2 regions of the Ferrovibrio sp. GW821-FHT12B10 genome follow, and region 2 is predicted to be linked to the other one. Evidence: predicted binding sites of a transcription regulator. Region 2 holds the regulator's gene; the other holds the start of a gene.

Region 1 (4,421 bases), 510 kb from region 2:
AGCAATTGCGGCATGCGCGTTTCCAGCAGGTCGGCGGCGCGGCGCAGGCATTGCGCGCGCTCCTCGGCCGGCGTTGCCTGCCAGATCTGGCCGCCAGTCACGGCACTGTCGATGGCAATCTTCACCACCGCGGCATTGGCATAACTCACCATGCCGACGACATCGCTGCGGTTGGCCGGGTTGCGCACCGGGTGCGCGGTTCCCTCCACCGCGCCGGCGGCCAGCATCGGGCCGGCGCGATAGACCATGTCATTGCCGGCGAGCAAGGCCGCCGACAATGAAGCCAGACGCTGCTCGTTCGACAGGTCTATGCCGGCCGAGTTCTGACGTGCACCCAGTATATCGCGCGGCAGCGCGATCTTTGGATGCGGCGAACCCGGCGGCTCGATGGCCTTCGCCATATCGACCGGATCGGCGATCAGGTCATCGATGGCAATCTCGGCATTGGCGATCTGGTTGACAAAGGAGGTGTTCGCGCCGTTCTCCAGCAGGCGCCGCACCAGATAGGCCAACAGCGTCTCATGCGTGCCAACCGGAGCATAGATGCGGCAGGGCCGGTTCAGCTTTTCGCGACCGACCACCTCCTCATACAGCGGCTCACCCATGCCATGCAGGCACTGAAACTCGTACTGGCCGGCATAGTAGTTCGCACCGGCCATCGCATGAATGGTGGCCAGCGTCTGGGCGTTATGGGTGGCGAACTGCGGATAGATCGCGTCCGGCACCGCCAGAAGCTTGCGCGCGCAGGCCAGATACGACACATCCGTATGCACCTTGCGCGTATAGACAGGGAAGCCTTCCAAGCCATCGACCTGCGCACGTTTGATCTCGCTGTCCCAGTAGGCGCCCTTCACCAGACGCACCATCAGGCGATGGCCACTGCGCCGGCCCAGATCGATCAGCCAGTCGATCACGAAGGGTGCGCGTTTCTGGTAGGCCTGCACCACAAAGCCGATGCCGTTCCAGCCGGCAAGATCAGCGGCGAAGCAGAGCGCCTCCAGCAGATCGAGCGATATTTCCAGACGGTCGGCCTCTTCGGCGTCGATATTGAGACCGATGTCGTAATGCCGTGCCAGTAGGGTCAGCGCCTTCAGGCGCGGCAGCAGTTCGGCTTTCACGCGCTCAAGGTTGGCGCGGTTATAGCGTGGATGCAGCGCCGACAGCTTCACCGAGATACCCGGCCCTTCATAGATGCCGCGGCGCGCCGCGGCCCGGCCGATGGCATGGATGGCCTGTTCGTATTCGGCGTAATACCGTTGCGCATCGGCCGCCGTGGCCGCCGCTTCACCCAGCATGTCGTAGGAATAGCGGAAACCCTGCGCCTCGAATTTTCGGCTGTTGGCCAGCGCCTCGGCAATCGTCTGACCGGTGACGAACTGCTCCCCCATCATGCGCATGGCGATATCGACACCTTTGCGGATCAGCGGCTCGCCGCCTTTGGCGATCAGCTTGGTCAGTGCCGTCGACAGGCCTTTGCCGCTGCTGGTTGCCGCCAGCCGTCCGGTCACCAGGAGCCCCCATGTGGCGGCGTTCACGAACAGCGACGGGCTGTGGCCCAGATGCGCTTCCCAGTCACCGACGCCGATCTTGTCGCGGATCAGCGCATCGCGGGTGGCGCGGTCAGGGATGCGCAGCAGTGCTTCCGCCAGACACATCAGCGCCACGCCTTCCTGGCTGGACAGCGAATACTCATGAATCAGTGCTTCGACGCCGCCGCCCTCACTCTTGCCGCGCAGGGTTTCCACCAGTCGACGTGCCAGCTGCTGCGCTGAAGCGAGCATCGGCTTGGGCAGCGTGGCTTCGGCGAGCAGCAGCGGCAGGCATTCCGGCTCGGGCCGGCGATAGGCGGCCGTGATCTTGGCACGCAGCACGCTCTGCGGCTGAACCGTCTGGGCGAATTCAAGAAACGGCGGGGCCGCGGCATCGGCCGGCACGTCCAGCAGATCGATAGTGGATTTGCCGCCGCCCAGCAGGTCGTCCAGTGCATCGCCGCGCTCGACCCGATCCAGGATGGAGAAAATGCCCTGCTTGATCAGCCAGTGCGGCGAGCGCCCGATACCATCGGCCGCGCGCTTCAACCGCATCCGCAGGTCTTCGTCGATCTTCACGCCAATGGTCGTCACGGGCACGGCCGTTCTCCCTGAATACATACGTTTCCACGCTGCCCGCCAGGCGCAACCAAGTCAATCATTCAGGCGCAACCCAATTGGTCGCCTTAACGAAAAACTGGGTTTTCCAGCTTTTTCTTATAAAATGTTCTCGTTTTTTGTACTGAATTTCAGAAAATTCGCGAATTTAAAAAGAACATATTGCGCTCAAACTGGATCAAGATTAGAACATGAGAACATTCTGATCCGGAGGCCCGACATGACCCGCCTTGCCACCATTGAACGTCTGCGTGACCGCCTGTCCCATCTGGCCTTCGAGAACGCCTTCCTGAATCCGGGCGGCAACATGCGGTTCGGCGTGACGCAGATCGATCGCATCCTGCCGGGTCACGGCCTCGCCTGCGGCGGCCTGCATGAACTGACTGGCGACTACAGCGCCATCACGGTTTTCCTGGCGGCGCTCACCAGCCGCAATCCGCGCCAGCAGCCGGTGCTGTGGATCACGCCCGACCAGCAGCTGAAGGCGCCGGCGCTGGCGCGTCAGGGCCTGGATCACCGCCGCCTCACCATCGCCTGGACGCATCGTCCGGCCGACCGCCTCTGGGCCATGGACCAAAGCCTGCGCGAACTGGGCTACGGCGCCGTGATCGGCGAGTTCGACAGTCTGGATGAAGCCGACATGCAGCGCCTGCAGCAGGCTGCCGCCCGCAGCAACAGCGTCGGCATCGTGGTGCGGCGTGATCGCCAGCCCTCGGCAACGGCCGTCACCCGCTGGCGCGTTGATGCGGCGCGCAGCGACGGCAAGCTCACCTGGCTACAGGTCACACTGGAGCGCAGCGGCAATAGCCGCAGCGGTTCGTGGCTGCTGGAATGGAATCCGGAAACCCACAGCTTCCGTATGCTGGCCGACATGGCACAGCAGGACTTCGCCGCGGCGGCGGAATAACCCAATCAGTGACCGATGCCGCGCCGGATCTGTATCCGGCGCTCCAGCACGGACTTGACCACCAGCGCGATCAGGGCGATCAGCGTCAGCGTACTGGCGGCAGCAAATGCGCCGGCCGCGTTGTAGTCGTGATACAGCAGCTCGACCTGCAGCGGCAGCGTATTGGTCTCGCCGCGCACGTTGCCCGACACCACTGAAACCGCACCGAACTCGCCGATGGCGCGCGCCGCGCACAGCACAGTGCCGTAAAGCAGCGCCCAGCGGATATTGGGCAGGGTCACGCGCCAGAAGGTCTGCCAGCCGCTGGCGCCCAGCGTCACGGCCGCCTCTTCCTGCTCGGTGCCCTGCGCCTGCATCAGCGGGATCAGTTCGCGCGCCACGAAAGGGCTGGTGACAAACAGCGTGACCAGAAAAATCGCGGGCAACGCGAACATGATACGCAGGTCCAGGGTCTCCAGCAGCGGGCCGAGCAGACCCTGTCCGCCATAGAGCAGAATGTAGATCACGCCGGCCACGATCGGCGAGATCGAGAAGGGAATCTCGATCACCGTCAGCAGCAGCTTCTTGCCACGGAACTCGAACTTGGTGATCGCCCAGGCGGCAGCGACGCCGAACAGGATATTCACCGGCACGACAGCCACCGTGACGATCACGGTCAGCAGCACCGCCTGCAAGGTTTCACGGTGCAGGATATTGGCGATATAGGTATCCAGCCCCTTGGAGAAGGCCTGGGTGAAGATCACGACCACCGGCACCAGGATGAACAGCAGGGTCAGCAGCATGCCGGCGCCGATCAGCAGACGCGGTAGCCAGCGTCCGTTCTGGGTCGGCTGATAGGCTGAGACGACCATGTCAGACCACCTTCCGGCGGTAGCGCGTCTGCCAGGTCTGGATGACATTAGTCAGCAGCAGAATGGCGAAGGCCGCAACCAGCAGCACCACGGCAATGGCGGCGGCGGCCGGATAATCGAACTCTTCGAGCCGGATGAAGATCAGCAGCGCGGCGATCTCGGTCTTCAGCGGCAGGTTTCCGGCGATGAAGATCACGGCGCCGAACTCGCCCAAGCACCGTGCAAAGGCCAGCGAGCAACCGGTGAGATAGGCCGGGAAGATCGCCGGAAAAATCACCTTGCGGAAAATCGTGCCGCGATAGGCACCCAGCGTGGAGGCAGCCTCTTCCACATCGGGCTGGATATCCTCCAGCACCGGCTGCAGCGTGCGCACCACGAAGGGCGCGCTGGTGAAGGCCATGGCGATGGCGACACCAGTGATGGTGTAGACGACCTGAATGCCGGCGCCATCCAGCACTTGGCCATACCAGCCGTTTTTGGAATACAACGCCGTCAGCGCAATGCCGGCCACGGCAG
Region 2 (4,421 bases):
TGTGGTTGGCCGCCGAGCGCAGCGCTTCGGTGGCAGCACCGGTGCTGCAGCGGATGAGCGGCGCCATCTGGCTGGAGGGCCGCATCCTGGAGGTTGAGCCGCGCGATGCCGGCCATCGCCTGCTGCTGGATCATCTGGCCTTCGGCGGCTTGAGTGAGCCGGAAACGCCGCAGCGCGTGCGCATCACGCTCAACCGCGATGGCGGCGTGCTGTGGCCGGGCGACCGCATCCGCCTGCGCGTCATGCTGCTGCCGCCGCCCGAACCCGCCATGCCCGGTGCCTTTGACTTCGCGCGTTATGCCTGGTTCCGCCAGATCGGCGCGGTCGGCTATGCGATCAGCACGCCGGAAGCCCTGCCGGCGACCGAGCCCGATGGCTGGCGCGATGCGGCGTTGCTGTCGCTGAGTGCGCTACGCCAGGACTGGACACGGCGGATCGCAGCGCAGACCGAAGGGGCGGGCGGCGCAATTGCCGCGGCGCTGATGACCGGCGTGCGCGGCCCGATCCCAGACGATGTCGATGCGGCGTTCCGCGATTCCGGCCTTGCGCATATCCTCTCGATCTCGGGCTTGCATCTAACACTTGTCGCCGGCCTGCTGTTCTTCCTGCTGCGTGCCATACTGGCGCTCAGTCCGCGGCTGGCGTTGCAGTATCAGATCAAGAAATGGGCGGCTGTGGCGGCGTTGCTGGGTGCGGCCGCCTATACCCTGCTATCGGGCGCGGCATTGCCCACGTTACGCGCGCTGGTGATGATCGCGCTGGCATTAATCGCCGTCATGCTGGACCGCCGCGCCATCACACTGCGTGCTGTTGCCTGGGCAGCACTGCTGCTGCTGATGCTCTGGCCGGACAGCCTGCTTGACCCAGGGTTCCAGATGTCATTCGCAGCGGTGACAGCACTGGTGGCTGCCTTCGAATTCCTGTCGCCGAAGCTGACGCGCTGGCGACAGAATGCCGGTCCGGTGCAGATCGCGCTGCTCTGGCTGCTCGGCACCATGGCGGCGAGTTTTGTCGCCGGTCTGGGCTCGTCCTTCTTTGCCGCCTATCATTTCAACCGCGTGGCTGATTACGCGCTGATCGCTAATCTGCTGTCGGCGCCGCTGGTCGACTTCCTGATCATGCCGCTGATCGTGCTGGCCTTCCTGTTGATGCCGTTCGGACTCGAGGCCTTGGCGCTGACGCCGATGGTCTGGTGCATCGATCTGCTGATCCTGCTGGCGCGCTGGGTCGCCGGATGGCCCGATGCAGTTGGTGTCGTGCCGGCGATGCCGCTCTGGGGGCTGGCCGCGATCGCCTGCGGCGGGTTGTGGCTCTGCCTGTGGCAGCAGCGCTGGCGCTGGTTCGGCATTCTCGGGCTGATGATAGGCACGCTGTCGCCCTGGGCCACCACGCCGCCCGACATGCTGGTCAGCGGTGACGGCCGGTTGATCGCGGCCCGCGCCGCAGACAGCCGCTATTACCTCACATCAACGCCGCCGCGCGGCTTTGCTGCCGAAACCTGGTGGGAACGGCTGGGGGCACCGCCGCTCTATCCCTGGCCAACATTGCGGCGCAATGACACCGAGGGCCGATCCGGTGCGGATGGGGCTTTGCGTTGCGATCCCGAGGGCTGCTCCTGGCGCCATGCCGGTTTTCTGGTCGCTCTGCCGCGTCAGCCCAAGGCGATCACGGAAGACTGCCGCCATGCCGATGTGGTGATCGCGACCCAGATGCCGATCCGCTACCGCTGCCCGGCCGCGAAAGTCGTGATCGACCGCAACGACCTGTGGCGCGGCGGCACCCATGCCCTGTTCCTGGATGAAGAAAGCCGGGTCATCCGCGCTGAGACGGTGGCTCAGATACGCGGCCGCCGGCCCTGGGTGGTGCCCAAGGGCCATGCGCCGGAGCGGGGTGAGTGAAAGGGTGTCGTCATGACGACGCTCTTGCGATCCGTCGTCTGCGGCTTCGCCAATAAAAACGGGGCGCCTGAAGCGCCCCGTTTTGCATTTGAAGAGCTGAACCTCAGTAGCGGCGCAGCAGGCCGACCAGGCGGCCCTGCACCTTGACCCGATCGGGGCCGAAGATGCGGGTCTCGTAGGCCGGGTTGGCGGCTTCCAGCGCGACCGAGTTGCCCTTGCGGCGCAGGCGCTTCAGCGTCACTTCCTGATCGTCGACCAGTGCGACGACCACGGTGCCGTTTTCGGCATTGTCGCTGCGCTGGATGATGACGGTGTCGCCATCCATGATGCCGGCATCGACCATCGAGTCACCGGCGACTTCCAGCGCGTAATGCTCGCCATTGCCCAGCAGGCCGATCGGCACATCGATCTGCGTGCTGAGATCGCGCAGCGCCTCGATCGGCGTACCGGCAGCGATCCGGCCATAGAGCGGCAGGGTGACGATGTCGCGGGCGTTGTAGGGATTGACGTTGACCGGCGTGCCCGGCATCGGGCCGTTGCCGGCGCCGCCTTCGATGGCGCGCGGCATCAGGCGGTTGCGCGGGGCGGCGCTGCGGGCCGACGCGGTGGCGCCGACGCCGCCGCCGCGGACCGGCACGGCCGAGTCGGGCAGGCGCAGCACTTCCAAGGCGCGGGCGCGGTGGGCCAGGCGACGGATGAAGCCGCGTTCCTCCAGGCCGGTCACCAGACGGTGGATGCCGGACTTGGACTTCAGCTTCATGGCCTCCTTCATTTCCTCGAAGGACGGGGATACGCCGGAATTTTCCAGCTTGTCGTGAATAAAGAGCAGCAGGTCGTGCTGTTTCCGGGTCAGCATGGTTAGCCTCCTCGATTAAGGTCCCGGGCAACCAGCCGGATCAGTGGGGACAGCCGGCGGCAGACCAGAACGAACATGAAACCCACGAAATGTTCTAATGAGGTTCTGTATTCGGGTCAAGTATTTTTCCACAGGCTGTCTCCTACATCTAGGGGTGGGAACGAATAAGGCCTCCCACAGGTTGAGTGATCCGTAGGCAGTGCACCCGCTCTTTCTCACCCTTTACGGCGATGGTCCCAACGGGAAATATGGTCTGTAACTAGAAGGCCGAAGACGGCCGCAAAGTCAGGCACCAGAACGGGGTCTGCGGGGGAGGGGTTATGGGTATCCGTCAGAAGTTGAATCTCGCCATCGGCGTACTTGCCATGTTGACCTTGCTGTCGAACGCGATCGGCGGCCTGTTCTTCAATCGCGTCGAAAGCAGTTACGCGGGCATCACCAGCACCAACCTGCCCGCCGTGATCACTGCGCTGGAGTTGTCGGGCACCAGCGCCGACCTGGCCGCCGGCGCGCCGGTGCTGGCCAATGCGAATACTGATGCCGAGCGGGAGAGTGCATTGGCTTCGCTGAGGGCCAAGCAGGAAAAGCTGAAGCAGGCGGTGGAGACGGTGAAGGCGGCCGCGCCGGAAGACCAGTCGGAGCGGATTACCGAGATCGGCCGCTCGGTCGACGTCCTCAACACCATGGTGGCGCAGATCAACCGTTCGGTGAATGCGCGTCTGGGCTACATCAAGCAGCGCGAAGACGTGCAATCCAGGATGAGTGCGGACAACATCACCTTCCAGGCGCTGATGCAGCCGGCGCTGGACCGCGCGATCTATGAACTGCGCCAGCCGAATGCGAAGTCGGAAGCCGCCGATGCTGCCAATGCGCTGATCGCCGCCGGTAACGCGGTGAACCAGCTGGTCGCCGTGATGGCGGTGGCCGCGCAGGCCCCGAATAATGCCGAGCTCGACAAGCTGTTTGCCGAATTCGTCAAGCTGAACAGCCGTGCGCTCGAAGAACTCGACTGGGCCAGCAAGCGCTTCGATGTGATCGAACTCCAGAACACCACGACCAAGCTGCTGGGCTATGGCCAGGGTTCGGAAAGCATCTTCCAGATCCGGCGCGGCGAAATCCGCACCGTGAATACGGCGGGCCTGGCGCTGACTCAGTCGCGCGACGCCGCGACGCAGCTGAGCGCCAAGGTGCAGGAACTGGTGGCGGCCGCCACGGCGGCGGCCGATGCCGCCTCGGCCACGGCCGAGGGCCAAGCGACGACGGCGCAGGTCGTGCTGGTGGTGATCACCGCCATCGGCCTGGGCTGCGCGTTGCTGATTGGCCTGCTGTTCACCGGGCCGCAGATCGCGGCGCCGATCGTGCGCATGACCGAAGTGACGCGCCGGTTGGCTGAGCGCGACTGGTCGGTCGAGCTGAAGGAAACAGGGCGGTCGGACGAGATTGGCGAGATGGCGCGCGCCGTCGAGGTGCTGAAGACCAACGGCCAGGAAAACGAGCGGCTGCAACGCGAGGTCGAGACCGGCCGCGAGGCCTTCGAGGCCGAACGCAAGGCGCAGGAGCAGCTGCTGGAAGAGGCGATCGGCCAGATCGTGTCCTCGGCGACCGCTGGCGATCTGAGCCGTCGTATCGATGCCGAGGCCCTGCAGGGCGTCATGCGTCGCCTGGGC

What was found. The regulator LexA, encoded in region 2, represses DNA repair genes until DNA is damaged. The targets are predictions, from matches to a motif close to ATGTTCTANTTTGGTTC.
Region 1: a site for LexA is predicted at 2,324-2,340, ahead of AC1RRT_RS14380 (ImuA family protein). Genes of this name have one in related genera too.

Annotation. Positions count from the first base shown of each region.
Region 1 is NZ_JBXAQT010000001.1:2,849,120-2,853,540, reverse strand. It holds gene putA (trifunctional transcriptional regulator/proline dehydrogenase/L-glutamate gamma-semialdehyde dehydrogenase) at 1-2,129, opposite strand, end outside; gene AC1RRT_RS14380 (ImuA family protein) at 2,368-3,054, shown strand; gene cysW (sulfate ABC transporter permease subunit CysW) at 3,060-3,905, opposite strand; gene cysT (sulfate ABC transporter permease subunit CysT) at 3,907-4,421, opposite strand, start outside.
Region 2 is NZ_JBXAQT010000001.1:3,355,234-3,359,654, forward strand. It holds gene AC1RRT_RS16745 (ComEC/Rec2 family competence protein) at 1-1,898, shown strand, start outside; gene lexA (transcriptional repressor LexA) at 2,002-2,754, opposite strand; gene AC1RRT_RS16755 (methyl-accepting chemotaxis protein) at 3,075-4,421, shown strand, end outside.